Regions from separate parts of the Streptomyces sp. NPDC004435 genome, predicted to be linked through region 1. Evidence: riboswitches for the same ligand, from Rfam matches in the RefSeq annotation. Region 1 holds a riboswitch; each other region holds the start of a gene.
What was found. Region 1 has a riboswitch for cobalamin ahead of ACFYT9_RS18805 (prenyltransferase/squalene oxidase repeat-containing protein). Riboswitches for the same ligand answer to the same signal wherever they lie in the genome.
Positions count from the first base shown of each region.

Region 2: another riboswitch for cobalamin. It lies ahead of ACFYT9_RS00275 (ABC transporter substrate-binding protein); the one in region 1 lies ahead of ACFYT9_RS18805 (prenyltransferase/squalene oxidase repeat-containing protein).
Region 3: another riboswitch for cobalamin. It lies ahead of ACFYT9_RS35960 (energy-coupling factor ABC transporter permease); the one in region 1 lies ahead of ACFYT9_RS18805 (prenyltransferase/squalene oxidase repeat-containing protein).
Region 4: another riboswitch for cobalamin. It lies ahead of ACFYT9_RS27790 (ribonucleoside-diphosphate reductase subunit alpha); the one in region 1 lies ahead of ACFYT9_RS18805 (prenyltransferase/squalene oxidase repeat-containing protein).

Region 1 covers NZ_JBIAMB010000009.1:244,443-251,840, forward strand. Annotated here, with positions in the region: gene ACFYT9_RS18805 (prenyltransferase/squalene oxidase repeat-containing protein) at 1-1,874, opposite strand, end outside; cobalamin riboswitch at 1,980-2,112, opposite strand; cobalamin riboswitch at 2,235-2,311, shown strand; gene ACFYT9_RS18810 (hypothetical protein) at 2,495-3,859, shown strand; gene ACFYT9_RS18815 (PP2C family protein-serine/threonine phosphatase) at 4,099-5,202, shown strand; gene ACFYT9_RS18820 (SigE family RNA polymerase sigma factor) at 5,355-5,879, shown strand; gene ACFYT9_RS18825 (hypothetical protein) at 5,872-6,360, shown strand; gene ACFYT9_RS18830 (mannosyltransferase family protein) at 6,604-7,398, shown strand, end outside.
Region 2 covers NZ_JBIAMB010000001.1:53,950-61,347, reverse strand. Annotated here, with positions in the region: gene ACFYT9_RS00300 (PLP-dependent cysteine synthase family protein) at 1-153, opposite strand, end outside; gene ACFYT9_RS00295 (MoaD/ThiS family protein) at 159-437, opposite strand; gene ACFYT9_RS00290 (putative leader peptide) at 530-646, opposite strand; gene ACFYT9_RS00285 (ABC transporter ATP-binding protein) at 691-1,488, opposite strand; gene ACFYT9_RS00280 (FecCD family ABC transporter permease) at 1,485-2,546, opposite strand; gene ACFYT9_RS00275 (ABC transporter substrate-binding protein) at 2,543-3,517, opposite strand; cobalamin riboswitch at 3,556-3,696, opposite strand; gene ACFYT9_RS00270 (Mov34/MPN/PAD-1 family protein) at 3,674-4,099, opposite strand; gene ACFYT9_RS00265 (amino acid permease) at 4,176-5,603, opposite strand; gene ACFYT9_RS00260 (DUF2017 domain-containing protein) at 5,922-6,503, opposite strand; gene clpS (ATP-dependent Clp protease adapter ClpS) at 6,503-6,817, opposite strand; gene ACFYT9_RS00250 (nicotinate phosphoribosyltransferase) at 6,919-7,398, shown strand, end outside.
Region 3 covers NZ_JBIAMB010000029.1:34,249-41,646, reverse strand. Annotated here, with positions in the region: gene ACFYT9_RS35985 (hypothetical protein) at 1-294, shown strand, start outside; gene ACFYT9_RS35980 (hypothetical protein) at 327-947, shown strand; gene dhaK (dihydroxyacetone kinase subunit DhaK) at 1,395-2,387, shown strand; gene dhaL (dihydroxyacetone kinase subunit DhaL) at 2,395-3,030, shown strand; gene ACFYT9_RS35965 (PTS-dependent dihydroxyacetone kinase phosphotransferase subunit DhaM) at 3,027-3,434, shown strand; cobalamin riboswitch at 3,628-3,822, shown strand; gene ACFYT9_RS35960 (energy-coupling factor ABC transporter permease) at 3,851-4,546, shown strand; gene ACFYT9_RS35955 (energy-coupling factor ABC transporter substrate-binding protein) at 4,546-4,890, shown strand; gene cbiQ (cobalt ECF transporter T component CbiQ) at 4,897-5,646, shown strand; gene ACFYT9_RS35945 (ATP-binding cassette domain-containing protein) at 5,643-6,485, shown strand; gene ACFYT9_RS35940 (S8 family serine peptidase) at 6,579-7,398, opposite strand, start outside.
Region 4 covers NZ_JBIAMB010000017.1:76,030-83,427, reverse strand. Annotated here, with positions in the region: gene ACFYT9_RS27805 (DUF3311 domain-containing protein) at 1-184, shown strand, start outside; gene mctP (monocarboxylate uptake permease MctP) at 181-1,806, shown strand; gene ACFYT9_RS27795 (GNAT family N-acetyltransferase) at 1,883-2,383, shown strand; cobalamin riboswitch at 2,404-2,563, shown strand; gene ACFYT9_RS27790 (ribonucleoside-diphosphate reductase subunit alpha) at 2,696-5,071, shown strand; gene ACFYT9_RS27785 (ribonucleotide-diphosphate reductase subunit beta) at 5,071-6,087, shown strand; gene def (peptide deformylase) at 6,165-6,815, opposite strand; gene ACFYT9_RS27775 (tetratricopeptide repeat protein) at 6,882-7,398, opposite strand, start outside.

The DNA.
Region 1 (7,398 bases):
TACTTGGTGCCGACCTTGGTCCAGTCGTGGACGCCGCGGCCCGAGGCGTCCTCGCCGCCCTTGTCGAGGAAGTCGACGATGTTGCGCAGGGTGGCGTTGTCGTGGCCGGTGGCGGCGAGCGCGTACGCGCCGTCGATGGTCAGGCCGTAGTCGGCGAAGCGGGGGCTGCCCTCGTAGTACCGGCCCTGGATCAGCCGCCGGTGGTCGGCGAGGTAGGCCGAGCCCTTCTTGAGGTCCGGTCCCTCACCGGCCGGGGGACTGGTGGGCCCGGTCGTGGGAGGGGCCGTGGTCGGGGGTGTCGTGGGCGGAGTGGTCGGAGGGGTGGTCGGCGGCGCCGGCTCCTTCGTGGTCAGCGTCACCAGGTCGCTCTTCGCGCCCGCGATGAGGGCCGCGGTGGTGGCGTAGAGCAGCGGGTCCGGGGTGCCCTCCTCGAAGGCGAAGCCCCCGCCGGGGAGCTGCTGTCGGGAGAGCCAGGAGACGGCCGCGTCCGCGTGGGCCCGGTCGCCCAGCGCCCGCAGCGCCTGGGCCGCCCAGCCCGTGGCGTACGCGCTGCCCGGGACGCTGTACGAGACGGCGGGCCAGGCACCGGTCTTGAACTGGGCCTTCTTCAGAGAGGAGCGGGCCTTGGTGACGACCGCCTTGTGGCCGCCGGCCCGCTGGAGGGCGAGCGCGACCAGCGCGGTGCTCCCGGCCTCGCTCTCGCAGACCTGCCCGTCCAGGATCAGGAAGCTCGGGAATCCGCCGTCGTCGCACTGGAGTTGAGTCAGCCGCGTCACCGCCTCGGCCGGCGGGGTCACGTCACCGTTCAGCAGGGCGATGACGGCGAGGGCCTGGCCCTCGGTCTGTCCGGTCGTCCGGAAGTCGCCCTTGGTGGTGCAGCCGGGGACGGGCTGGGGAGCGTCCGAGCCGCTGAGGCAGACGTTCGCCAGGAGGTCGCCGAGGAGGTCGTGGCCGCCGAAGTCACGCGGGTCCTTGCCGGTGGCCTCGGCGACGAGCGCGAGGCGGGCGGCGGCGGTGGCGTCGGGCGCCTCGTCCTTCCCGGCGGGGTAGGCGTAGGCGTCGGTGTGCTCGGGCCTGCCGAGGAAGGCGGCGATCCTCCGGGCCGCGGGGCTCTCGCCGTCGGCGGCGGCCAGGGCCCAGGCGGCCTCGGTGGTGGCGAGGTAGTTCGGCACCGTGTCGCCCTCGTTGACCACCCGCTGGCCGTTCGTCAGCCGGTCGGTGAGCCAGCGGGCCGCCGCCGGCAGGTCGACCGAGCCCGGTGGCACGCTCGGGGCGGGCGGGTCGCCCGGGTCCGGCGGGTCGCCTCCGTCCGCGCGGACGTCGTCAGGGGTGAAGGTGGGCCGGCCCTTGGTGCCGCCGATGTCGGTGCCGCCGAAGACCCACGCGTCCACGTCGCCCGGCTTGAGGGTGCGGGACATGGCCCCCAGCGGGCTGTACGTCCACTTCCGCTGCCCGGGCGAGGCGATCCAGTACGACCAGTACGCGGTGGCCTGCGGGGTGAGGACGCAGTCCTCCTGGGCCGGAGTGGGGTACTGCTTGCCCCGGTTGAACGAGCCGTTGCCGATGCGGCAGATGAACGCGGGTCCGTCGTGCTCCGTACCCGCGGTGCTGAACCCGCCGGACTGCAGCAGCTCGTAGCCGGTCGTGGGGGTGGCGTCGCAGCCGCGCACCACGGGGCCGCCCCAGTGACCGAAGTCGACGGCGACGATGGCGCCGGTGGTGCGGGTGCACTTCTTCATCGGGTCGGCGCTCGCCGGCGTGGCGGCCGTGAAGTGGGCCAGGCCCGTACCGAGCGTCAGAAAGGAAACGGTCAGGACGGACACCAGGCGTCGTCTCGCCCTCGGCCACCGTCTCGCCTGCTGTTCGGTCCCCACCGCGGCCCCTCGTCTCTGCCGGGCGGCTGCGTACGTGGCGATGGCCTCGCGACGGCGACGCCGTGGCGGGGCGGTGACGACCACGCCGTAGTCCGCGACGGCGTTCCTCGTGCTCATTTCCAGCCCAGGCATTCCGGCTCACCCGGTCCTGGCCGGGTCCACGGTTGCGGGTCAGCGCCGGAATTCGACCGGCTTCCCCTGGTGCTGATTGCTTATCAGGCGGAGTGCAACACGGATCAGTTGGCATCGTCAAGGTGGTCCGCGTCTCACCGGCCGCCCGCTCGGCCGGCCCACCGGGCACCCCCTCGGTGACGCTGGCGGTACCTCGGCCGTTCGGGTAGCGTCCTGGGCTGCCACATGGGGGAATCCGGTGCGAAGCCGGAGCTGACGCGCAGCGGTGTGGGACGGCGGGGGGCCGTTTCCGAGCCCGAATGCCCATACGGCGACGCACGACACGAAGCCGTACCACGCGTTCCGGACGGCGGTCCCCGGCCATGCCCCGGCCGTGCTCCGGCACGGTGACGCGCGCCTGCACCGGAGCGGCCGGCGTCCGCCGACTTCAGGAGGACGCCTTGTCCCTTCCCCGAACCTCACGCCGTCTCGCGCTCGCGGTGCCGGCGATGCTCGGCGCCTTCGCGCTCAGCACGCTCCCCGCCTTCGCGACCTCCACCCCCGCGCAGATCGCCACCTCCAAGACCAACGGTGTGGCCTACCTCAAGTCGCTCCAGGCGGCGGACGGTTCGTACGCCGGCTCGGGTCTCTCCAACGAGTGGGCGTTCAGCGCCTTCGCCGCCGCGGGCACCGCCGTCGTCGACGTGGCACCCGGCGGCGACACCACCAAGAACGCCAGAACCGTCTACCGCAACCTGCTGTCGACCGCCGCGTGGCCGTCCGCCACCCCGGTGGTCACCGACTACGAGCGGGGGACGCTGAACGCCTACGCCGCCGGCATCGACCCGGCGCGCGTCTCGGCCTCGCGCAACCTCATCGCGAACATCTACGGGTACTGGCAGACCGCCGAACCGGGCTACTTCGGCCCCTCCGCCAACTTCAACGGCACCGTCTTCGCCGCCCTCGCCCTCGGCGGCGCCAAGACCCAGGCCGGCTCCGCCCGCGTCCCGCAGGCCCTGACGGCCGCGATGGTCGCCCGCCTCCGCGCCAACCAGCACAACGACGGCGGCTGGACCTACCAGAAGGTGGAGGGCAACCCCACCGCCATCAACACCGCGAGCGACATCGACATGACCGGCGCCGCCATGGCCGCGCTGTGCGTCTCCGGCGTCCCGAACACGGACGCGGACGTCGTCCAGGGCAAGAACTTCCTCAAGGGCAAGCTCGTCAGCTCCTCGGGCGCGTTCAACTCCCTCTACGGCGTCAACACCAGCTCCAACGGCTGGGGCGTCTCGGGCCTCAACGCCTGCGGATTCAACCCGCAGTCGGCGGAGTTCACCACCCTCGCCACCAAGACCCCGATCGACTTCCTCCTCGCCAACCAGTACAACCCGGCGGGTGGCTTCAAGTACAAGCCCGCCGACACCACTCCTTCCGCGTACTCCTCGATCGACGCGCTGCGCGCGGTCGCCGGAGGCGGCTTCACCGCGGCCCCGCCGGTCCCGGTCACCCCGGGCGCCCCCCAGTGGGTCGCCCAGTCGACATTCACCCCGGGGACCGCCACCAAGCTCGCGCTCACCGTCGACGACGGCGCCGGCAACCTCAAGGTGTGCGCGGTCTCCTTCACGCCCACGGCGACGACCACGACCCTCGGGGACGTCCTCGCCGCCGCGACGGGCGCCGCCACCCCGTCCGGCTGCGTCACGAGCGTCACCCCCGCGTCGGGTACGGGCGCGATCACCGCGCTCAACGGCAAGGCGAACAGCGGATCGAACACCTGGAAGGTCAGCACCGACGGCTCCGCCTTCACCGGAGCCCTGCGCGAGACGACCGTCAACGTCGGCGACACCATCGCGCTGCGCTGGGGCGCCTGACCCCGGCCCGGGCACGACAGGCGGGCGCCCGTTCGCCCGCCTCCGTCACGAACTGTGATGCAGTCGGACTTGTGAGTGACCGCCCTCCGGGCTTCGGTGCCCGGAGGGCGGTCACTCACGGTGGAAGCCCCTGGGTCCGGGGGAACAGCCCCGGGGCCACCGGGGCCGCGGGCGCGTCCCCGCGGCCCCGTCGCGCGACGCGGAGTGCGTGGTGCTCACCGGCGTAGGAGCCTGGTGGTGTGGTGAAGCCGGGGAAGGCGGTGAACGGCGCGTACCGGCGGAGCTGGCTGCGCGGGGCGCCGCCGCCCCGCTGGGTCCGGGTCCTGCCCGTGCTGCTGCTCGTCGGGGTGGGGGTGGCCTCCCTCACCGACTCCGTCCCGGTGGACATCGGCTTCCTGCTGGGCGCGGTCTCCCCACTGGCCGTCCTGGCCTACGGACCGCTGGCCACGGCCCTCCTCGGCGCCGCGACGATCGCGCTGCTGACCGTTCCCGCCTTCCATCTGGACCGGCCGGGGAACACCGACCTCGTCACCCTCGGCTTCGTCGCCACCCTGAGCGTCTTCGTGTCCTTCGTCCGGGGGCGCAGGGACGAGCAGCTCGACCTGGAACGGGCCGTCGCCGAGACGGCCCAGCGGGCCATCGTCCCCGACGTACGGCGGCGCGTCGGTCCCGTGCGCTGCGCGAGCCTCTACCGGGCCGCCGAGGCGGGCACGCTGGTGGGAGGCGACTTCTTCGACGTCAGGGCCGGCCCCTACGGGGTGCGGGCGGTCCTCGGCGACGTACAGGGCCACGGCCTGTCGGCCGTCGCCACGGTCGCGTCCGTCCTGGGGGCGTTCCGCGAGGCCGTCCTGGACGACGCGGACGCGGAGGCGGTCGCGGCGCGGCTGGACCGCAGGCTCGTGGTCGACTCCGCGCGCACGGAGCATGCCGAACTCTTCGCCACGGCCGTCCTCCTGGACTTCGCCCCGCACGGGCGGGAGGTCCGCGTCCTGGCCTGCGGCCATCCGCCGCCGGTCCTGCTGCGCGGCGGCGCCGTGCGCACCCTCGACCTCGACCCGGGGCCGCCCCTGGGCCTGGGCCTCGCCGACGTGGCGCCCGGAACCGCCGCCACCGTGTCGCTCCGGCCCGGTGACCGGCTCCTCCTCGCGTCGGACGGCGTTCTGGAAGCGCGGGACGCCTCCGGCGCCTTCTATCCCTTCGCCGCACGCCTGGCCCGGATGACCGGCCTCGGACCGGACGAGTTGCCCGCCGCGATCTGGTCGGACCTGAGCCGCTTCGCAGCGGGGATCCAGGACGACGTCACCCTCCTGATCCTCACCCTGGACGCCTCCGGGCCCGACTGACGGCCCGGCGCCGTCCCGTACGGCCGCCCCGACGCGTGTCCTGCCGGTCCGGTCATGTGATCACGATCACTCTGATCGTGGGGTCCCCGTGTCAACCGGGGACCCGGCGGCAGGCGTATGCGGGGTGTAGTCGGAGATGCGGGAGTCGTTCGTTGACGGTCGAGGAGTTCGAAGAGTTCTACGCCCAGGCGGTGGCGCGGCTCACGGGGCAGTTGTACGTGATGCTGGGCGATCTGCACGAGGCGCAGGACGTCGTGCAGGAGGCCTTCGTCAAGGGCTGGAACCGCCGGCGGCAGCTGGACCGGGACGGGCAGCCGGAGGCGTGGATCCGTACGGTCGCCTGGCGCCTCGCGGTCAGCCGATGGCGCTTTCGCCGGCGTACGGCCGAGGCGTGGCGGCGGGACGCCGTGGCACCCGTGGTGGTGGACGGCCCCGAGCCCGACCACCTCGTCCTCGTCGAGGCCATGCGGGGACTGCCGCAGCAGCAGCGCCGCACCCTCGCCCTGCACTACCTGTGCGACCTGAGCGTCGACCAGGTCGCCGCCGAGACGGGCCTCTCGACCGGCACCGTCAAGACCCACCTCTCCCGCGGACGGGCCGCGCTCGCCCACCGCATCGAGGACCCGCGCAGCCCCCGTACCGCCCACCCGTCCAGCGAGGAGGCACCCGATGCATGACTCCCACGGTCCGTCGCAGGACCCCGCCCGCGAGCCGTCCGGCGCCTCCTCCAGCGACCCGCTGAAGTCGCTCTTCGAGCAGGCGGCCGCGGCGGGCCGGGCACGGGCCACGTACGCGCCGGCCGGCGAGATCAGCGCCCGGGGCCGCCGCGTCCACCGGCGCCGGCTCGCTGTGCTCGCCGCGGGAGCCTGCCTGGTCGTGGGCGGGGGAGGAGCCGCCCTGGGCACCCTGCTCGCGGGGCCGCCCCAGCCGGTCGTCCCCGCGACGAGTCCGTCCGTGAGCGGACCGGCCCCCGCCGGCACGACCACCGCACCGCCCCCGACCCTCCCGCCCACGACCCAGCCCCCGTCCGTCGGCGCCACCACCACCCCGCCCGCCGGCATCCCCACCTCCACGACCACCACCCGGCCGGGCGCCACCACGACCACCACTCCGCCCGGGAGCGCCACGACCACCACTCCGCCGGGGGGCGCCGGGTAGCCCCCGGCCGGCCCTCCGCCGACACCCACCGGGCGGGGGAGGGTGGCCCCGGCCCTCCGCCGGCGCACAAGAGAACCGGCAGGGCGGGCCCCCCGGCCCTCCGCCGGCGCCCATCAGAACCGGCAGGCCGGACACCCCCGGCCCTCCGCCGGCCCACACCGAGCAGACCCCACAGGGGACCCGGTCACCTCATCGAGACCGGGTCCCCCGCCCCGCCATGCCCTCGAACGATTGCAGCCCCCCATGACCGTGACAGAAGACGCCCTCCGAGCACCGAGGGCCCACGTCATACCCGACACGCCGCCCCCGCGCCCGCCCCGGCGGCCGCGGCCGCGCCTCCCCCGGGCACTCCGGCTCGACGCCGCCGACCGCGACGTCCTCGCCCTCTACCTGCTCACCCGCGTCACCCTCCTCCTGACCGCCTACTGCACCGCCTGGCTCTTCCCCAGCGACCCCGAGGCCCACCGTCCGGACTCCTTCGCCGAGGTCGTCGGGCGGTGGGACTGGGACCACTACCTGCACATCGCCCGCGACGGCTACTTCCCCGACGACCCGGCCGCCCGCCCCGAGCCGTGGGACAACCGGGAGGCGTTCTTCCCGGGCTTCCCGCTCGCGCTGCGGGCCGCGCACCTCCTGGTGGGCGACTGGACCGCGGCCGGACTCCTCGTCTCCCTGCTCGCCGGCGCCGTCGCCGTCCTCGCCCTCGGGCGCGTCGCGCGGCACCACCTGCCGGAGACGGCCGACTCCCGCCGGGCCGTCCTGCTGCTGCTCGTCTCGCCCTGCGCCGTGTTCCTCGCCGTCGGCTACACCGAGTCGCTGTTCCTCGCCTTCGCCCTTCCCGCCTGGCTCGCCGCCCGCCGCGACGCCTGGCGGCTCGCGGCGCTGCTCACCGCCGGTGCCACCACCGTGCGCGTGACCGGCCTCTTCCTGCTCGCCGCGCTCGTCGTCCACTTCGCCCTCACGGCCCGCCGCCGGGGCCTGGCACGCCGGCTTCCCTGGCTCGCGCTTCCCGCGCTCCCGCCGCTGCTGTACGTCTGG
Region 2 (7,398 bases), on a different contig from region 1:
GATCATGTGGAGCGCGGGGCGGTCCTTGACCGAGCCGGTCGGGTTGCGGTCCTCCAGCTTCGCCCAGATGCGGACGTCGTCCGAGGGCGAGAGCCGGGGGAGGCGGACGAGCGGCGTGTTGCCGACCGCCGCCAGCGAGGAGTCGTAGCGCATGTGGATCAGACCATGCCGCCGGCGACGGCCGGCAGGATCGTGACGCTGTCGCCGTCGGCCAGCTTGGTGTCGATGCCGTCGAGGAAGCGGACGTCCTCGTCGTTCAGGTAGACGTTGACGAAGCGGCGGAGCTTGCCGCCGTCCACGATGCGGGCCTCGATGCCCGCGTGGCGGGTCTCCAGGTCGGCGAAGAGCTCGGCGAGGGTCGCGCCGCTGCCCGCGACGGCCTTCTCGCCGTCGGTGTAGGTGCGGAGGATGGTCGGGATGCGGACCTCGATGGCCATGGCGTGGGCTCCTGTCGGAAGTGACGTGGTGGGCGCGCTGCTGGGGCCCCCGCGCGGAGGGGGGTCGTGCGTGAGTGCGCTCGGCCGGTCGCTCAGAGCGCAGCGCGGGACGGACAGATCGCGCTGGCGAGGCGGCACAGGTCGACGTGCAGGCGCGCCACAAGCAGCAGGGTGCCTGGCGTCTCTTCGCTCACGTCGTGGGAAACCATGCGGTCATCGTATCGATTCCCGGTCCGGGTTTCGGAATGTGATCTCAGATGCTGGATGTTTTCTGACCGAGGGCCGGACCGACCGCCTGGCTCGGCGTGTAGAGGACGGTCGGGGCGCCGGTCCTGGGGTGCGGGACGACGTCGGCTTCCACCCCGTAGACGGCCGCGAGGAGTTCGGGGGTGAGGACCTCTTCCGGGGTGCCGCCGGTGACGACCCGGCCGGCTTCGAGGACGTAGATCCGGTCGCAGTGGGCGGCGGCGAGGTTGAGGTCGTGGAGCGCCAGGAGGTTGGTGGTGCCCAGGGTGCGGACCAGGGCGAGGACGTCCATCTGGTGGCGGATGTCGAGGTGGTTCGTCGGTTCGTCGAGGACGAGGAGCTCGGGTTCCTGGACGAGGGCGCGGGCGACCAGGGCACGCTGGCGTTCGCCGCCGGAGAGGGTCGGGTAGGCGCGGTCGGCGAGCGCGGTGAGGCCGACGCGGGCGAGGGCGGCGTCGGTGCGGGCCGCGTCGACGGCGGTGTCGCCCTCCCAGAACCGCTTGTGCGGGGAGCGGCCGAGGGTGACGAGTTCGCGGACGGTGACCTCGAATTCGAGGGTGGAGTCCTGCGGGACGGTGGCCACCCGTCGGGCGCGGGCCTTGGGGCCGAGGGCGCGCAGGTCGGCGCCGTCGAGCAGGGCGCGGCCCGCGGTGGGGGCGAGGGTGCCGTAGACGCAGCGCAGGAGGGTGGTCTTGCCGCTGCCGTTGGGGCCGATGAGGCCGACGGTCTCGCCGGGGCGGGCGGTGAGGTGGGCGTCGCGGAGCCGGTGCTCGTACGAGAGGCCCTCGATGCGCAGTCCGGTCACAAGGCGGCTCCTTCGGGGCGGCGGCGCATCAGCCAGAGGAAGAGCGGGCCGCCGGTGAGGGCGGTGAGGACGCCGACGGGGATGTCCTGGGGGGCGGCGACGGTGCGGGCGCCGAGGTCGGCGACGACGAGGGCGACGGCTCCGCCGAGGGCGGCGACGGGCAGCAGCCGGCGGTGTGGTGCTCCGACGAGGAGGCGGGCGGCGTGCGGGACCATCAGGCCGATGAAGCCGACGGCGCCACTGGCGGCGACCATCACGGCGGTGACGAGGGAGGCGAGGAGGAAGACGGCGGCGCGGAAGCGTCCGGTGTCGAGGCCGAGGACGGTGGCGCCCTCGTCGCCGGTGAGCAGGAGGTCGAGCGGTCGGGCGAGGGCGAGCAGGACGCCGGTGCCGAGGACCAGGACGGCGGCGGGCAGCACGAGGGTGTCCCAGCGGGCGGAGCCGAGGCCGCCGAAGGACCAGTAGAGGGCTTCCTGGAAGTGCTCGGGGCGGGCGGCGGCGACCAGGATGAGGGTGGTGAGGGCGGTGAGGATGTACGAGACGGCGACGCCGGCGAGGACGAGCCGGGGTCCGGTCATGGTGGAGCCGCGGCGGGCCAGCGCGTAGACGAGGACGAGGGCGACGAGGGAGCCGGCGAAGGCGCCGGCGGGCAGGGCGAGGGTGGTGGTGAGCCCGCCGCCGATGCCGAGGACCAGGACGAGGACGGCGCCGGTGGAGGCCCCGGAGGAGATCCCGAGCAGGAAGGGGTCGGCGAGCCGGTTGCGGACGAGGGCCTGGAGGACGGTCCCGACGACCGCGAGCCCGGCGCCGACGACGATCCCGAGGATCACCCGGGGCAGCCGGACGTCGAGCACGATGGTGCGGTACGGGGAGGGGTCCGCGCGCCCGGTGAGGGCTTCGAGCACCTGGCCGGGCGGGATCCGTACGGAGCCGAGCGCGAGGGAGCCGAGCACGGCGGCGGCGAGGGCGGCGAGCAGCCCGGCGACGACGAGGGCGTACCGGCCCCGGCCGGGCGTCGCCGCCGCCGGAGGGGCCGGGGCGGCGGCGACGGCGGTCATCGGCCGGTGGCCGGGTGGAGCTGGGCGGCGAGCTTGTCGACGGCGGCGGGGACGCGGACGCCGAGGACGGTGTCGGAGAGCGGGAGGACGGCGAAGCGGCGGTTCTTGACGGCGGGGACGTCCTTGAGGGCGGGGTCGTCGAGGAGGCGCTTCTTCTTCTGCTCGACGGTGGTGGAGCCGTAGTCGTAGATGACGATGACCTCGGGCTTGCGGGCGACGACCTGTTCCCAGGCGGCGTCGCCGAAGGCCTTGGGGAGGTCGGCGAAGACGTTGCGGCCGCCGGCCCGGCTGATGAGCTCGTTGCCGATGCCCTTGCCGCCGGCGGTGAAGGCGGTCTTGTCGCCGCTGTCGTAGACGAAGACGGAGACGGGGTCGAGGCCGCCGAGGCGCTTCTCGGTGGCGGCGACGGTGGCGCGGGCCTCCTTGTTCCACTTCTCGGCCCGGTCGGGGACGCCGAAGGTGCGGCCGACCTCGGTGACCTCGCGGTAGAGGTCGTCGACGGAGGGGGTGCCGGCGGGGCAGGACTCGCTGTTGAGGCGGGTGGTGATGCCGGCCTCGGCCAGGTCGTCGCGGCCGCGGCCGTCCTTGGCGTCGAAGGCGGAGGCGTAACCGCCGTAGACGAAGTCGGGGTTCGCGGCGAGCAGCGCCTCCTTGGAGGGGTACTCCTTGGAGAGGACGGGGACCGAGTCGTACGCCTTCTGGTAGGCGGGCAGGATCGCGTCGTCGAGGTAGGCGGTGCCGGCGAGGGACTTCTCCAGGCCGAGGGCCAGGAGGATCTCGGTGACGTGCTGGTTCATGGTGACCGCGCGCTTCGGCGGGGCCTGGAAGGTGGTGGTCTCGCCGCAGTTGGTGACGGTGTACGGGAAGCCGGGGGCGGGCTTCGCGGCGTCCTGGGTGCTCGCGGGGCCGGCGCAGGCGGCGAGCAGGGGCAGCAGGGCGGTGGCGGCGAGCAGCCGGGGGCGCCGGGTCATGGCGAGGGCCTCCTCCGGGGATTTCCACGTCCCCGATCGGTGGTGAGAAGGCGGCAGGTCAGTTCCTGGCTTCCACGCGGGGTGGTCACAGTGGCGGGACCGCGCCGGATTCGCACCGGCTTCCTGGTTCCTGCCGCCCTGAAGGTCGGGGTCAGACTACTCGTACGCCTCGACGACCTTGACGTCCTCCTCGGTCACGACGCCGTCGACGATCGTGTAGGAGCGGAACTGGAAGGGTCCGGCGGCGTCGGTGTCGGCGGTGGAGACGAGCACGTAGTGGGCGCCGGGCTCGTTGGCGTAGGTGATGTCGGTGCGGGAGGGGTACGCCTCGGTCGCCGTGTGCGAGTGGTAGATGATCACGGGTTCCTCGTCCCGGTCGTCCATCTCGCGGTAGAGCTTGAGGAGGTCGGCGGAGTCGAACTCGTAGAAGGTGGGCGAGCGGGCGGCGTTGAGCATCGGGATGAACCGCTCGGGGCGGCCCGAGCCGACCGGCCCGGCGACGACGCCGCAGGCCTCGTCGGGGTGGTCCGCGCGGGCGTGTTCCACGATCCGGTCGTACAGGTCCCGGGTGATGGTCAGCATGCCGACAGGATAAGCAGACGGGCCGCTCCGTACCGAGGGTTGGTACGGAGCGGCCCGGATGCCGAGACGGTGCTGGTCAGGAGCGCTTGACGAAGGCGGCGCCCTCGGGGTTGCGGGCCTTGAGCACCAGGTAGGAGACGGTGAGGATCAGGCCCCAGACGGGGGCGCAGTAGAGCGAGACGCGGGCGCCCTCGTCGATGCCCATCATCACGATGACCATGCCGATGAAGAGGAGCGCGAACCAGCTCGTCCAGGGGGCGCCGGGGGCCTTGAAGGTGGACTCGGGCAGTTCGCCCCGGTCGCACTTGCGGCGGTAGCGGATCTGGCTGACGAGGATCATGATCCAGGCCCACATGCCGGAGATGGTGGCGAAGGAGACGACGTACTCGAAGGCCTTGCCCGGGGCGACGTAGTTGATCCAGACGCCGACGAGCATGAGCGCGGCGGAGAAGGTCAGGCCGAGGAGCGGGGTGCCGCCCTTGGTGAGGCGGGTGAAGACCTTCGGGCCCTGGCCGTTGAGCGCGAGGTCGCGCAGCATGCGGCCGGTGGAGTACATGCCGGAGTTGCAGGAGGAGAGCGCGGCCGTCAGGACGACGAAGTTGACGATGGCGGCGCCGACGCCGAGGCCCATCTTCTCGAAGGCGGCGACGAACGGGGAGACGCCCGGCTGGAACTCGGTCCACGGGACGACCGAGAGGATCATGATCAGGGCGCCGACGTAGAAGACGGCGATGCGCCACGGCACGGTGTTGATGGCCTTGGGCAGGACGGTCTTCGGGTCCTTGGACTCGCCCGCGGTGACGCCGACGAGTTCGACGGCGAGGAAGGCGAACATCACGATCTGGAGGGTCATCAGCGTGGAGCCGACGCCGTTGGGGAAGAAGCCGCCCTGGTTCCAGAGGTGGGCCACGGTGGCGGTGTCACCGGCGTCGGAGAAGCCGACGGTGAGGATGCCGGCGCAGATCAGGATCATGCCGATGATGGCGGTGACCTTGACCATGGAGAACCAGAACTCCAGCTCGCCGAAGAGCTTCACGGAGATCAGGTTGGCGCCGTAGAGGATCACGGTGAAGACGAGGGCGGAGATCCATTGCGGGATGTCCCACCAGTACGTCATGTAGGTGGCCGCGGCGGTGACCTCGGTGATGCCGGTGACGACCCAGAAGAGCCAGTACGTCCAGCCGGTGACGAAGCCCGCGAAGGGGCCGACGAACTCGCGGGCGTACTCCGCGAAGGAGCCCGACACCGGGCGGTACATGAGCAGTTCGCCCAGGGCCCGCATGATGAAGAAGATGACCAGACCGGCGATCGCGTACGCCAGGATGAGGCTGGGTCCGGCCTTGTGGATGGCCTTGCCGGCGCCGAGGAAGAGCCCGGTGCCGATCGCGCCGCCGATGGCGATCATCTGGATCTGGCGGGCGCCGAGGCCACGCTGGTAGCCCTCGCCGCCGTCCACGGCCCCGTCGGTGCCGTCGTTCTGCTTGTCGACCTGCACTGAGGTCATGGTGGTGCGCCTTTCTCCATGCTGATCCGCGCGACATCGAGTGCGTCTGCTGCGGATCAGGTCCTGATCCCCCCGGATATGGATGGAGTGCCACCGGCGGTCAGCCGGCTGGGGCGCCCTCGGGAACAGGGGTGGCGTGCCCGAGCGGTCGTGAAGATTTATCACGGTCCGGGGCACGTTCGACGGAGTTGGGTGTGGTGCGCGCCACAAATAAATACGGACAAGAGGGATACAAGACGGCAAGGTGTTCGCTCGGATAACGAGTTCGTTATCTGGATTTGAGCGTCCGCTGAGCGAACACCCGAGGACGGGCACCCGTCAGGACATCAGCGTCTCGACCAACGACTCCTGGAGCGCGCCGAGCCAGAGGTACGCCATCACCATCGGCTTGCGCGGATCGCTGTCCGGCAGCCGGTAGAGCCGCTCGCTCTCCTCGTCCTCGGTGATGTCGAGCCGGGTGGCGATGGTCAGCCGCAGGTCGTTGAGGGTGCCGAGCCAGGCCCGGGACTCGTCCGGGGTCAGCTTCAGGAGGGCGGACTCCTCCGGTCCCCCGCTGCTCAGTCCGTCCAGGGCGCGGACCACCGCGAGGGCGTCCTCGCGCTTGCGGGCCCGCAGGTCGTTCTCGGTGAAGCGGCGGAAGTCGGCCGCGGCGGCCCGCAGCTCCTCGGTGTCGTCCCCGTAGGCGTCGGGGAAGAGCCGGCGCAGGGCGGGGTCGGACGGGGGCTCGCTGGGGCCCTCGGCGAAGAGGGCGGCGAGCGGGTCGGCGTCCGCCTCGGGTTCGTCGCCCGGCCCGATCAGCTCCAGGAGCTGGACGGAGAGGGAGCGCAGGATGGAGACCTCGACCTGGTCGAGGGCGACGGCCGCTCCGCCGCCCGGGACGGCCTCGAAGTGGCCGGCCATCAGCCGCGGTCCTGGGTGAGCGTCGCCCACAGTCCGTAGCCGTGCATCGCCTGCACGTCCCGTTCCATCTCCTCGCGGGTGCCGCTGGAGACCACCGCGCGGCCCTTGTTGTGCACGTCGAGCATCAGCTTGTGCGCCTTGTCCTTCGAGTAACCGAAATACGACTGGAAGACGTAGGTGACATAGCTCATCAGGTTCACCGGGTCGTTGTGCACGAGGGTGACCCAGGGGACGTCGGGCTCGACGACCGCGGAGACCTCCTCGGCCGACTCGGTCCGTTCGATCTCGATAGGCGCGATGCTCACTCGTCCCATGCTGCCACCCGGGCCCCCCCGTCGCACAAACGGGCCACCTCGGAGAGGCCGCCCGGCGCAGTATTCGTCAAACTGACGAATACTGCGCTAGCATCGTCGGCATGAACGCTGCGGACCTTGGGCTCCCGGTGGACGTGCCGTCGACCGCGCTCTTCACCGACCAGTACGAGCTCACCATGCTCCAGGCGGCCCTCCGGGCCGGCACCGCCGACCGGCGCTCCGTCTTCGAGGTCTTCACCCGAAGGCTGCCGGAGGGCCGGCGGTACGGCGTCCTCGCCGGCGTCGGCCGGGTGCTGGACGCCGTCGAGAACTTCCGCTTCGACCCGGCCGTGCTCGGCTTCCTGCGCGAGCGGTCGATCGTCGACGAGCCGACCCTCGAATGGCTCGCCGGATACCGCTTCTCCGGCGACATCTGGGGATACCCCGAGGGGGAGGTGTACTTCCCCGGCTCCCCCGTGCTGCGGGTCGAGGGCTCCTTCGCCGAGTGCGTGCTCCTGGAGACGGTGATCCTCTCGATCCTCAACCACGACTCGGCCATCGCCGCGGCCGCCTCCCGGATGTCGGCGGCGGCCGGCGGCCGG
Region 3 (7,398 bases), on a different contig from region 1:
CCCCATCAGGACGAGGCCTGGGCCGCGCTGACGTCCGGCCTGGTCCGAATCGGCCTCCAGGGAGCCGGTCCACCCGGCCACGGGTCGGCGGTCGTGGACGACCTCGTGCCGCAGGACGGCCTTCCCTGGGTCTGTCCCTCGACGCCGTCGGCCGACCACCTGTTGCTCGACGGCGAGGTGTTGTGGGCGAGCGGGGCCGAGGGGATCTGGGCGATCAGGACGGACGCGCTCCCGATGCTGCACGCGCCCGCGCCCGCGTACACAGCCAAAGCCTGCCCGCCTGAACACCACTGATCCCGGCAGGGGTCGGACAAGAGAGGAACGACATGACGACCACTCGGGCCGTGCTGGCGCGGACAGCCCTGCTCGTCGCGATCCTGCTGACGGCCACCACCGGCTGCAGCGGGAGCGACACCACCCCGGAGCCGCCGCCCGCCTCGGAGCCCGCGGGGAGCACGGACGGAGCGAATGCGGGTGCGGATGGGGGTGCGGATGCCGGTACGGGCGGGGACGGCGGTACGGGTGAGGGTGCGGACGGCGGTACCGGTACGGGTGGCGAGAGGGATGACACGGGACAGGTCCGCTGGGCGGGAGGGGTCAGACTGGACGTCGACACCTACCAGGACCTGGACGACGAGCCGTCCGGAGGTCGCGGATCCGCCTCGTCGAGTGAGCCGGCGACGGACCTGCGGGTCGAGCTCAGCCGGCTCACCTTCAAGCCCGGCGCGGGGGCCGCGAGTTGGCCAGGACCTCCGGAGCGTCCCGATCGAAGCACCTGCTCGGCCCTGCTCCAGCCCCTGTCGACCCAGGAGACCGTCCCGCTGCCGGACGGGACGGTCTGGTGCTTCCGCACCGTTCAAGGCCGCTACGGGTTCTTGCAGGTGAAGCGGGCGGACCTGCACGCCCTCACCCTCGACGTGACGGTCTGGGAGGGTACTTCGGGTTGAGGGCCGGCACCGGCCGCCACCCGAGGGCGGCCGGTGCCGGCCGGTGCCCGCCGGTGCCCGCCGAGCAGGCGGAACGCGGCGATGCCGTCCCCCACCACCGCGGCTTCGACCCCTGCGTAGTCGCGAATGAGCGTCGAATGCCGAGTCCGTGCGCACGGCAAGCAGCGCGCCAGGGCTTCAAACCCGTCGTCCCCCCGCTTCGACTGAGCCCCGGGGCGCCGCACGAAGCCTGCCGGCACGGGATCGGCCGCTTGCGGCCGCGACGCACCGGTGCGCGACCACCCTCCCAGCGGATAATTGCGCCATCATGCACAGGTGCAAAGTGCGCCCAGCCCGACGCGCCCCTGATGGTCAATCAGGCACCGAGATCAACAACCGGTCTCGCCCACTCTGACCTGCAAATAACCTGCTCAGCCACCTGCCTGCCAGCCTCACCAGGAGGTATCCATGAGGATGCTGATCAACGTGCCCGAGACCGTCGTCGCCGACGCCCTGCGCGGACTGGCCGCGGCGCATCCCGAGCTGACCGTGGACGTGGAGCGGCGGGTCGTGGTGCGGAGGGACGCGCCGGTGGCCGGGAAGGTCGCGCTGGTGTCGGGGGGCGGGTCGGGGCACGAGCCGCTGCACTCGGGGTTCGTGGGGCCGGGGATGCTCGACGGGGCGTGTCCCGGGGAGGTGTTCACCTCGCCGGTGCCGGACCAGATGGTGCGGGCCGCGGCGGCGGTGGACAGCGGGGCGGGGGTGCTGTTCGTGGTGAAGAACTACACGGGTGACGTGCTGAACTTCGAGATGGCCGCCGAACTCGCCGAGGACGAGGGCATCCAGGTCGCCCGGGTGCTCGTCGACGACGACGTGGCCGTGACCGACAGCCTGTACACGGCGGGGCGGCGCGGGACCGGGGCCACCCTCTTCGTGGAGAAGCTGGCCGGGGCGGCGGCCGACGAGGGCGCCCCGCTGGAGCGGGTGGAGGCGCTGGCCCGGCGGGTGGTCGCGCGGTCGCGGTCGTTCGGGGTCGCGCTGAGCGCCTGCACCACGCCCGCCAAGGGCAGCCCGACCTTCGACCTTCCGCCCGGGGAGCTGGAGTTGGGCGTCGGCATCCACGGCGAGCCGGGGCGGGAGCGGCGCGGGATGATGACCGCGCGGGAGATCGCCGAGGTCGCCGTCGACGCGGTCCTCGACGACCTGCGGCCGTCGGATCCGGTGCTGCTGCTGGTGAACGGCATGGGGGCGACGCCACTGCTGGAGCTGTACGGGTTCAACGCCGAGGTGCGGCGGGTCCTCGACGCGCGCCGGGTGCCGGTGGCGCGGACGCTGGTCGGGAACTACGTGACCTCGCTCGACATGGCGGGGTGCTCGGTGACGGTGTGCGCGGCGGACGAGGAGCTGCTGCGGCTGTGGGACGCGCCGGTGTCGACGGCCGCGCTGCGATGGGGCCGGTGAGGGGACGATGACGGAGACGTACGGCGCCGCGTTCGCGGTGCGCTGGATGGCGGCCGTGGCGGCGGCGGTGGAGCGGGAGGCCGGGCGCCTGACCGAGCTGGACGCGGCGATCGGCGACGCGGACCACGGCGCCAATCTGCGGCGCGGGTTCGCCGCCGTCGCCGACACGCTGGCGAAGGAGCCGCCCGCGACACCGGGCGCGGTCCTCGTGACCGCCGGGCGGCAGCTGATCTCCACGGTGGGCGGGGCCTCGGGGCCGCTCTACGGGACGCTGTTGCGCCGGGCCGGCAAGGCGCTCGGCGAGGGCGGGGAGGTCACGCGGGCCGAGCTCGCGGACGCGCTCGCGGCCGGGGTCGCCGCCGTCGGGCAGCTCGGCGGAGCCGTACCGGGCGACAAGACGATGCTGGACGCGCTGACCCCCGCCGTGGCGGCGCTGCCCGAGTCCTTCGCCGCGGCGCGCGCCGCGGCCGACGAGGGCGCGCTCGCGACCGTCCCGCTGCGCGCCCGCAAGGGCCGGGCCAGCTATCTCGGGGAGCGGTCGGTCGGCCACCAGGATCCGGGGGCGACCTCCTCGGCGCTGCTCTTCGCCGCGCTGGCGGAGACGGCGGAGGCGGCCGGAACAGGAGAGGGGGCGGGGCGGTGAGCGGGGGCAGGGTCGGGATCGTGCTGGTCTCGCACAGCGGCGCCGTCGCGGAGGCGGTCGCCGACCTGGCCCGGGGGCTCGCCGGCGGCGGCGACCTGGCGCCGGTCGCGGCGGCGGGCGGCGGGCCCGGCGGAGGGCTCGGCACCAGCGCCGACCTGATCGCCGAGGCCGCGAAGGCCGTCGACGCGGGCGCCGGGGTGGCCGTCCTGGTGGACCTGGGCAGTGCCGTACTGACGGTGAAGGCGCTCCTCGCGGAGGGCGACGAGCTTCCGGAGGGCACCCGGCTGGTGGACGCGCCCTTCGTGGAGGGCGCGGTGGCCGCGCTGGTGACGGCGAGCGCCGGCGGGGACCTGGACGCGGTCGCGGCGGCGGCCTCGGAGGCGTACGCCTACCGCAAGGTCTGACGCCCGCAGGTAAGCGGGGCGCCCCGGCCGGGTTCCACGCCGCCGGGGCGCCCTCGTCCGAGCAGCAGCAACGCACTAGGACACGTCCACGCTAGTGCGGGGGTCTGACAACGGGTCCCGCACGGCGCCGGGCCTTGGGAGATGTCCGAGCGCGAGTGACCGACCCCGCATTGTGATGAGGCAGGTCAACACACTAATGTCGCACCGCCTTGGTGTTCGGGAAACCGGTGCAGTACCGGTGCGGCCCTCGCCACTGTGATCGGGAGGTCCGGCTCCATCCCCTCGGGGAAGCCACTGTTCCGCCGCGGGAGACCGTCGCGGGATGGGAAGGCGGAGTCGGGCGTCATGACCGTCAGCCAGGAGACCGGCCAGGGCGCGTTGTCCATCCACGAGGTGCTGGAGAGGGTCTCCCGATCATGCATATCGCCGAGGGGTATCTGCCCCCCGTCCATGCGGCCGCCTGGGGCGTCGCATCGGCCCCGTTCGTCGTCCACGGCGTCCGCGCGCTCACCCGCGAGGTGCGCGCCAACCCCGAGTCCACCCTGCTGCTCGGCGCCGCCGGCGCCTTCACGTTCGTCCTGTCCGCGCTCAAGCTGCCGTCGGTGACGGGCAGTTGCTCCCACCCTACGGGTACGGGACTGGGCGCGATATTGTTCCGGCCGCCGATCATGGCGGTCCTCGGCACCATCACGCTCCTCTTCCAGGCGCTGCTGCTCGCCCACGGCGGGCTGACCACGCTGGGGGCGAACGTCTTCTCGATGGCGATCGTCGGCCCCTGGGCGGGGTACGGCGCCTATGTGCTGCTGAAGCGGTCCGGGGCGCCGCTGATGGTGAGCGTCTTCTTCGGCGCGTTCGTCGCCGACCTGTCCACCTACTGCGTGACCAGCGTCCAGCTGGCCGTCGCTTTCCCCGACCCGGGCACCGGCATCGCGGGGTCGCTGGCGAAGTTCGGCTCCATCTTCGCGGTGACGCAGATCCCGCTCGCCGTGAGCGAGGGCCTGCTGACCGTGCTGGTGGTGCGGCTGCTCATGCAGTCCAGCAAGGGTGACCTGCTGCGTCTCGGCGTGCTCACCCGGACGGAGTCGAAGCGACGCGAGGAGGCGGCGGCGTGATGAGCCGGAACGCGAAGATCAACACCCTGCTGCTGGCGCTCGTGGCGGCGCTGGCGGTCCTGCCCCTGGTGCTCGGGCTCGGCGACCACAAGGAGGAGCCGTTCGCCGGCGCGGACGCGGAGGCCGAGACGGCGATCACCGAGATCAAGCCGGACTACGAGCCGTGGTTCAGCCCGCTCTACGAGCCGCCGTCCGGCGAGATCGAGTCGGCGCTGTTCGCCCTCCAGGCGGCCCTCGGCGCCGGTGTCCTCGCCTACTACTTCGGCGTGCGGCGCGGTCGCCGGCAGGGCGAGGAGCGGGCCGCGGCCCGTGAGGAGAGCGGCGCCCCGGGCGCGGACGCGTAGCCGCGGATGCTGCCGATCGACGCGGCGGCGCACAGCAGTCGCTGGCGCCGCCGTCATCCGGCGGAGAAGGCCGCGCTCGGCTTCGGTCTGACGCTCTGCGCGGTGTGTCTGCCGCCGTGGCCGGGGGCGCCCCTGATCGCGGCGGCCACCCTCGCCGTCCTGCTCGGCCCGGCCGGTGTGCCGGGCCGGCAGCTGTGGCGGGCCTTCCGGATCCCCCTGGGCTTCTGCGTCACCGGAGCCGTTCCGCTGCTGTTCGCGGTGGGCGGGCCCGGGGGCGCCGTGGCCTGGGCTCCGGACGGGCCCGTGCACGCCGGAGAGCTGCTGCTGCGGACGGCGTCGGCCTCGCTGGGCGTGCTGCTGTTCGCGTTCACCACACCGGTGTCGGACGTGCTGCCGCGCCTGGTCGGGGCCGGGGTGCCGGCGCCGGTGGTGGACGTGGCCCTGGTGATGTACCGGATCGTCTTCCTGCTGCTCGACGCCCAGGCCAAGGTGCGTCAGGCGCAGGCGGCGCGGCTCGGGGCAACGACCCGGGCGGCCGTGTGGCGGTCGCTGGCCGGGCTCGGCGCGACCTCGTTCGTGCGGGCCTTCGACCGGGCGCAGCGGCTCCAGACCGGTCTCGCCGGGCGCGGTTACGACGGGACGCTGCGGGTGCTGCTGCCCGAGGCCCCGGTCTCCCGCCCGTTCCTCGCGGCGACGGCCGGCCTCCTCGCGGGGCTCGTCGCCCTCACCCTCGTACTGGAAAGGTTCCTCGCATGACGGCCCCCACCCCGGTCGTGGAGTTGGTGCGCGCGGGTTTCGCGTACGAGGACGGGCCGGCCGTCCTCTCCGGTGTCGCCTTCGCGGTGACGGAGGGCCGGGCGATCGCGCTGCTCGGGCGCAACGGCGGCGGGAAGACGACGCTGCTGCGGCTGCTGAGCGGCGGGCTGCGCTGCGGGGAGGGGGCGCTGCTCCTGGACGGTACGGAAGTGGCGTACGACCGGAAGGGGCTGACCCGGCTGCGGACCTCGGTGCAGCTGGTGGTGCAGGATCCGGACGACCAGCTCTTCGCCGCCTCGGTGGCGCAGGACGTGTCCTTCGGGCCGATGAACCTGGGGCTGCCCGAGGAGGAGGTGCGGCTGAGGGTCGCCGAGGCGCTGGAGGCGCTGGACATCACGGCGCTCGCGGACCGGCCGACGCACCTGCTGTCGTACGGGCAGCGCAAGCGTGCGGCGATCGCCGGCGCGGTCGCGATGCGGCCCCGGGTCCTGATCATGGACGAGCCGACGGCGGGCCTCGACCCGCACGGCCAGGAGCGCCTCCTGGAGACCCTGGAGCGGCTGCGGGCGGCGGGCACCACGGTGGTCATGGCCACGCACGACGTGGACCTGGCGCTGCGGTGGGCCGACGAGGCCGCCGTGCTCTCCCCCGCCGGGCTGCGCACCGGCCCGGCCGCCGTGCTCCTCGCGGACGAGGCCCTGCTCGACGCGGCCCGGCTGCGACGTCCGTGGGCGGTGCCGGTCGAGCGGCTGCTCAGGGAGCGGGGGCTGCTGCCGGAGGGCGTACCGGGCCCCCGGACGGCGGAGGATCTGGACGCCCTGCTGGACCGGGTGGGCTGAGGGCCCGTCGGGAGCGCCCCGGGGTTACGGCGCGGGGAGGCCCCGCCGGGCGTCCGCCCGGTGGGCGGGCGTCCGGCGGGGCTCCGGGGTGGATCAGCGCACGTCGTAGGCGCGGGTGACCGTCTGGCGGACGGAGTTGCCGTTCGCGTCGGTCAGTTCGGTGCGCAGGGTGACCTGCTTGCCGGTGGCTCCGCTGTGGTCCACCGTCGCGGTCCACGTGCCGCCGTGCCGGGCGACCGGGGCCTCGGTCCAGGTCGCGCCGCCGTCGTAGGAGTACGACAGCGAGGCGGAGACCAGAGCCCCGGGGGTGTAGCCGCCGTGGCCGGTCGCCTTCAGGGCGAGCTTCTGGCCGGGGCGGGCGGGGAGCGTCTTCGCCGCGTCCTCGGGCAGCCCGACGCGGGGGAAGAGGAGCGGGACGGGCTGGGAGTGGACGTTCTCGTCACGTGCGGAGCGGAACCGCCAGACGGTGGCGACCGAGGTCGACCGCTGCCAGACCTTCGCCGGCGCGCTGATCTTCTGGATGAACTGCTCCAGTTCGTAGGCGCCTTCCTCGGCCGGGACGTCGGAGACCCCGTACGGGTAGACGGAGCGTCCGATCTGCTCACCGTCGAGGCGCAGCTTCAGGTTGCCGATGTCTCCGAAGGATCCGGCCTCACCGTGGTGGGTGCCGTCGCCCCACATCGCGGTGGAGACGCCGATCAGGTCGCCCTGGCGTTCGGCGGCGAGGCGGGGCCGGCCGTCGGCGTCGATCGGGGCGCGCGGGGTGACGACGCCGTCGTACCAGTGCTCGTCGCGCCGCTCCCCCGGCTCGGGCGTGCGGGGTGCGCCGACCATGAACTCGCCCCAGGGGAAGCTGCTGGAGAGGTAGCGCTGCCAGGTCTCGCCGGGGGTCTGGAAGTCGGTCCGGGTGCCG
Region 4 (7,398 bases), on a different contig from region 1:
AGCCCCGTTCGTGGCGATGCTCTGGGTGAGTTCGTACGCGAAGGTCGAACCGGTCTTCGCGGGCATCCCGTTCTTCTACTGGTACCAGATGCTCTGGGTGCTGGTGTCGACCGTGCTCACGATGGTCGCGTACAAGCTGTGGCAGCGTGACCAGCGCGCCCGCAAGGGAGGTGACGCGCGATGAAGGACGGCGTCAACGGCGTGGCACTCGCCGTCTTCATCTTCTTCTTCCTGGCCGTCACGGTCATGGGCTTCCTCGCCTCCCGGTGGCGCAGGGCCGAGAACGAGAACAGCCTCGACGAATGGGGCCTGGGCGGCCGGTCGTTCGGCACCTGGGTCACCTGGTTCCTGCTCGGCGGCGACCTCTACACCGCGTACACCTTCGTCGCCGTCCCCGCGGCCATCTACGCGGCGGGCGCGGCCGGCTTCTTCGCCGTGCCGTACACGATCCTGGTCTACCCGCTGATCTTCACCTTCCTGCCGCGGCTCTGGTCCGTCTCGCACAAGCACGGATACGTGACCACCTCGGACTTCGTCCGCGGCCGCTTCGGCTCCAAGGGCCTGTCCCTGGCGGTGGCCCTCACCGGCATCCTCGCCACCATGCCGTACATCGCGCTCCAGCTCGTCGGCATCCAGGCCGTCCTGGACGTGATGGGCGTCGGCGGCGGCGAGGGCACCCACTGGTTCATCAAGGACCTGCCGATCCTCATCGCCTTCGGTGTGCTCGCGGCGTACACGTACTCCTCGGGTCTGCGCGCCCCGGCGCTCATCGCCTTCGTCAAGGACACCCTGATCTACATCGTGATCGCGGTGGCGATCATCTACATCCCGATCAAGCTCGGCGGCTTCGACGAGATCTTCGCCAAGGCCGGCGAGGCCTACGCCACGATCAACCCGGCGACCGACAAGCCGCGCGGCTCGCTGATCCCGGGTGAGGCGAGCCAGTGGACGTACGCGACGCTCGCGCTCGGCTCGGCGCTCGCGCTCTTCATGTACCCGCACTCGATCACGGCGACCCTCTCCTCCAGGAGCCGCGAGGTCATCCGCCGCAACACCACGATCCTGCCGCTGTACTCGCTGATGCTGGGCCTGCTCGGACTGCTCGGCTTCATGGCGATCGCCGCCGGCATCCAGGTGAAGAACGGCCAGCTCGCCATCCCGCAGCTCTTCGAGAACATGTTCCCGGACTGGTTCGCGGGCGTCGCCTTCGCCGCGATCGGCATCGGCGCGCTCGTCCCGGCCGCGATCATGTCGATCGCCGCGGCCAACCTCTTCACCCGCAACATCTACAAGGACTTCATCAAGAAGGACGCCACCCCGGCACAGGAGACCAAGGTCTCCAAGCTGGTCTCGCTCCTGGTCAAGGTCGGCGCGCTCGCCTTCGTCCTCACCATGGACAAGACGGTCGCGATCAACTTCCAGCTGCTCGGCGGCATCTGGATCCTCCAGACCTTCCCGGCCCTGGTCGGCGGTCTGTTCACCCGCTGGTTCCACCGCTGGGCGCTGATCGCCGGCTGGGCGGTCGGCATGATCTACGGCACCCTCGCCGCGTACGGCGTGGCCAGCCCGACCCAGAAGCACTTCGGCGGCTCCTCCGCGGAGATCCCGGGCATCGGTGAGATCGGCTACATCGGCCTCACCGCCTTCGTCCTCAACATCGTCGTCACGGTGGTCCTCACCTTCGCCTTCCGGGCCGCCAAGGCCCCCGACGGCATCGACGAGACCTCCCCGTCGGACTACACGGCCGACGCCGGCGACAAGGGCGTCAGCACCGAGCTCCCCAAGGTCGGCGCCGCCACCCACTGAGCCGCGGACGCGCACGCGAGAGGGGCCCGGGAAAACCCGGGCCCCTCTCGCACGCCCGCGCGGCAGACTGGGACCCATGGACTTCACGATCAGGGCGGTACGGCCCGAGGAGCACGAGGAGCTCGGTGACCTCACCGGGCTCACCTATCTGAACGACGGGCTGCTGCTGCACGGGGAGGACGACTTCTACCTGGACGTGCTCCGCGACACGGCCCGGCGGGCGCGCGAGAGCGAGGTGCTGGTCGCCACCGACGCCGAGGACCGGATCGTCGGCGGGGTGACCTTCGCCCCCGGCGGCACCCCCTGGGCGGACATCGCCGTCCCCGGCGAGGCCGAGTTCCGGATGCTCGTGGTCGCGCCCGCGGCCCGCGGCAGGGGCGTCGGGGAGGCGCTCGTACGCGCCTGCGTGGACCGGGCGCGGGCCCTGCCCGGCTGCGCCAGGATCGTGCTCTCCACGGACGGCAAGATGGTCTCGGCCCACCGGATCTACGAGCGGATGGGCTTTCTGCGCACTCCCGAGCGGGACTGGCAGCCCATCCCCGAACACTCTCTGCGAACCTACGCCCTGGAGCTGTAGTCCACGGACCGACACAACATGTGGGGGGTGCCGCGATCGGCGCCCCCCACATGTATGCTCGTCCTCGCTGTCGTCGCAGGGGAATCCGGTGCGAATCCGGAACTGTCCCGCAACGGTGTACTTCGTGTGCCCTTGTCCACGGAGCGAGTCCGAGCACCTGCCGACAGTGCGCCCGGTACGACCGTTCCGGGTGCCGACGACGTCCGGGCCTCGCGGAATGGGCCGGTGGGCGCGGGCGCATCCGCGCGTACGGGTGCCCGTCCGCCCCTCCCCCGCCGCGGCCCCGGGCCGAGAGCGAGGGAGAGCCCCCACGTGACCATCGCGCCTGCGGGTCCGTCAGCCACCGAGGCCGCCGCGATCGAGAGCGACGGCCCCGGGACCGTGCTGCTGCGGACCCTGACCGACCTCACCGCCGACCTCACCGACACCGACCCCGGTCGGGTCGCCGCCGCCGCGCTGCGGGGCCGGCACGCCGGTTCGGACGAGGCGGAGCTGCGCGAACTGGCCACCGAGGCCGCCGCCGGACTGATCTCCGAGGACCCCGCCTACTCCCGGCTCGCCGCCCGGCTGCTCACCCTCACCATCGCCGAGGAGGCGGCCTCGCAGGGCGCCGTCTGCTTCTCCGCCTCCGTCGCCACCGGCCACCGCGAGGGCCTGATCGCCGACCGCACCGCCGCCTTCGTCGAGCTGCACGCGGACCGCATGGACGCGCTGATCGACCTCGCCGGCGACGACCGCTTCGGCTACTTCGGCCTGCGGACGCTCTACTCCCGCTACCTGCTGCGCCACCCGATCACCCGCAAGGTGATCGAGACCCCGCAGCACTTCATGCTCCGGGTGGCGGCGGGCCTCGCCGAGGACGACTCGCTCCGCGCGCTGGACGAGGTGGCGGCGCTGTACCGGCTGATGAGCCGGCTCGACTACCTGCCCTCCTCCCCCACGCTCTTCAACTCCGGCACCCGCCACCCGCAGATGTCCTCCTGCTACCTGCTGGACTCCCCGCAGGACGAGCTGGACTCGATCTACGACCGCTACCACCAGGTCGCGCGCCTGTCGAAGCACGCCGGCGGCATCGGCCTGTCCTACTCCCGGATCCGCTCGCGCGGCTCGCTGATCCGCGGCACCAACGGGCACTCCAACGGCATCGTGCCGTTCCTGAAGACCCTCGACGCCTCCGTGGCGGCGGTGAACCAGGGCGGCCGCCGCAAGGGCGCCGCCGCGGTCTACCTGGAGACCTGGCACGCGGACATCGAGGAGTTCCTGGAGCTCCGCGACAACACCGGCGAGGACGCCCGCCGCACCCACAACCTGAACCTCGCCCACTGGATCCCGGACGAGTTCATGCGCCGGGTGAACGCGGACGCCGAGTGGTCGCTCTTCTCCCCCGCCGACGTGCCCGAGCTGGTCGACCTGTGGGGCGAGGACTTCGACGCCGCCTACCGCGCCGCCGAGGCGAAGGGCCTGGCCCGCCGGACCATGCCGGCCCGCGACCTGTACGGCCGGATGATGCGGACCCTGGCCCAGACCGGCAACGGCTGGATGACCTTCAAGGACGCCTCGAACCGTACAGCCAACCAGACCGCCGAGCCCGGCACGGTCGTCCACTCCTCCAACCTCTGCACCGAGATCATCGAGGTCACGAACGACGGCGAGACGGCCGTCTGCAACCTCGGCTCGGTCAACCTCGGCGCCTTCGTGGCCGGCGGGACCATCGACTGGGAGCGGCTCGACGAGACCGTCCGCACGGCGGTCACCTTCCTCGACCGGGTCGTCGACATCAACTTCTACCCGACCGAGCAGGCCGGGAACTCCAACTCCCGCTGGCGTCCGGTCGGCCTGGGTGCCATGGGCCTCCAGGACGTCTTCTTCAAGCTGCGGCTGCCCTTCGACTCCGCCGAGGCCCGCGCGCTCTCCACCCGGATCGCCGAGCGCATCATGCTCGCCGCGTACGAGGCGTCCGCCGACCTCGCCGAGCGCAACGGTCCGCTGCCGGCCTGGGAGAAGACCCGTACCGCGCAGGGCGTGCTCCACCCCGACCACTACGGCGTCGCGCTCAACTGGCCCGAGCGCTGGGCCGCGCTGCGCGAGCGGATCGCGACGACCGGCATGCGCAACAGCCTGCTGCTCGCCATCGCCCCGACGGCGACGATCGCCTCCATCGCCGGCGTCTACGAGTGCATCGAGCCGCAGGTCTCCAATTTGTTCAAGCGCGAGACGCTCTCCGGCGAGTTCCTCCAGGTCAACTCGTACCTCGTCGACGAGCTGAAGGCGCTCGGCGTGTGGGACGCGCAGACCCGCGAGGCGCTGCGCGAGGCCAACGGCTCGGTGGCCGGCTTCGGCTGGGTCCCGGCCGAGGTGCGCGAGCTGTACCGCACGGCCTGGGAGATCCCGCAGCGCGGCCTCATCGACATGGCGGCGGACCGGACCCCGTTCCTGGACCAGTCGCAGTCGCTGAACCTCTTCATGGAGACGCCGACCATCGGCAAGCTGTCGTCGATGTACGCCTACGCCTGGAAGCGGGGCCTGAAGACGACGTACTACCTGCGCTCCCGCCCGGCGACCCGGATCGCCCGCGCGGCCCAGGCGTCCGCCACGGCCGCCGCCCCCATCCCCGTCCAGCAGGTCGCCGACCCCGACGCGGTCGCCTGCTCCCTTGAGAACCCCGAGTCCTGCGAGGCCTGCCAGTAATGAGCACCAACGAGCACAAGAACCTCCTGGACCCCGGCTTCGAGCTGACCCTCCGCCCGATGCGCTACCCGGACTTCTACGAGCGCTACCGGGACGCCATCAAGAACACCTGGACCGTCGAGGAGGTCGACCTCCACTCGGACGTCGCCGACCTCGCCAAGCTCACCCCCGGCGAGCAGCACATGATCGGCCGGCTGGTCGCGTTCTTCGCGACGGGCGACTCGATCGTGGCGAACAACCTGGTCCTGACGCTGTACAAGCACATCAACTCCCCCGAGGCGCGGCTCTACCTCTCGCGCCAGCTCTTCGAGGAGGCCGTGCACGTCCAGTTCTACCTGACCCTGCTGGACACCTACCTGCCCGACCCGGACGACCGCGCGGCGGCCTTCGACGCCGTCGAGAACATCCCCTCCATCCGCGAGAAAGCGCAGTTCTGCTTCAAGTGGATGGACTCGGTCGAGAAGATCGACCAGCTGGAGACGGCCGCCGACCGCCGCCGCTTCCTGCTCAACCTGATCTGCTTCGCCGCGTGCATCGAGGGCCTGTTCTTCTACGGCGCCTTCGCGTACGTCTACTGGTTCCGCTCGCGCGGCCTGCTGCACGGCCTGGCGACCGGCACCAACTGGGTGTTCCGCGACGAGACCATGCACATGAACTTCGCCTTCGAGGTCGTGGACACGGTCCGCAAGGAGGAGCCGGAGCTCTTCGACGACGCCCTCCAGCAGCAGGTCACCGACATGCTGAGGGAGGCCGTCGAGGCGGAGCTCCAGTTCGGCCGCGACCTGTGCGGTGACGGCCTGCCCGGCATGAACACCGAGTCCATGCGCGAGTACCTCCAGTGCGTCGCCGACCAGCGCCTGGTCCGCCTCGGCTTCCCGCCGGTCTACGGCTCCGAGAACCCCTTCTCCTTCATGGAGCTCCAGGGCGTCCAGGAGCTCACCAACTTCTTCGAGCGCCGCCCCTCCGCCTACCAGGTGGCGGTCGAGGGCTCGGTCGACCTGGACGAGGACTTCTAGGACCCGTTCCGTCCCGATACGCGAGAGGGCCCCGCACTCCTGGAGTGCGGGGCCCTCTCGCGTACCTGCGTGCGAGGTCAGTCGTTGGCGACGACCGGGTAGCGCGGGGTGCCCTCTTCCATCTGGCGCAGGGCGTCCTTGCGGTCGCGCTTGGAGAGCTTGTCGATGTAGAGGAAGCCGTAGAGGTGGTCCGTCTCGTGCTGGAGGGCGCGGGCGAAGTAGCCCGTGCCGCGGACCTTGATGGGGTTGCCGAGGAGGTCCTGGCCGTGGACCTCGGCGAAGTCCGGGCGGGCCAGGGCGGCGTAGGCGGTGGGGACCGAGAGGCAGCCCTCGTTGGAGTCGTCGAGGTTGCGGCGGTCGGCCGGGAGCTCCTGGAGCACCGGGTTGACCACGTGGCCGGTGTGGCGGACGCCCTCGTCGTCGGGGCAGTCGTAGACGAAGACCTTCAGGCCGACGCCGATCTGGTTGGCGGCGAGGCCGACGCCCTCCGCCGTCTTCTGGCTGGCGAACATGTCGTCGACCAGGGCCGCGAGCTCCGGACCGAACTCGGTGACGTCCTTGCACTCGTGGTGCAGCACCGGGTTGCCGACGACCGTGATCGGGCGGGAGGTGCCCCGCTCGCGGTGGGCGAGCTCGCGCTCCTCGCACTCCTCCGTGTCCACGATGTAGCCGTCGTCGTCCAGGGCGTAGCCCGTGAAGATCTGCTCGCCCGTCTCCTGCTGCGCCATGTGCCGCCGCGCCTTCCTGAATACCCGAATCCGTCGGGGACAGCCTACGGGGCCGGGGCGGAAGGCTCAGCAGACCTCTTCGAGATCGCGCCATTCCCGGCTGTCGGGGCTGTCCGCCACCCAGCCGTCCAGGAGGCCGCGGACGAGGTCGGCCGGGGCGGCGATGCCGCACTCGCGCTCGGGCACCCACAGCTCGCCGGGCGAGCGGTGGCCGAGCGGGCCGGGGTGGCCGGGCTCGCTGTGGTCGTGCGGGTCGACGTGGTCGCCCTCGCCCTCCGCGCTGGGCATGGTCGACTCGGAGCAGGCCCGGCAGAGGAGCCGTACCGACGAGGACCAGTCCTCCGCGGCGAAGCCCGCCTCGGCGGCGAGGTGCTCCAGGGCGTCCCGGTCGGCCTCGGTGGCGGCCTCCAGGAGGACGACCCAGGTGGGGACGGGCGACGGGGCCCACAGCTCGATCTCGTCGAAGACCGGGTAGGAGGGGCCGGCCGTGGTGGTCCGCTCGCCGTTCGGGACGCCGTCGTGGAGGACGACCTCGCCCCAGCGGCGGCCGGAGGACGGCAGCGGGATGGAGAGGACCTCGATG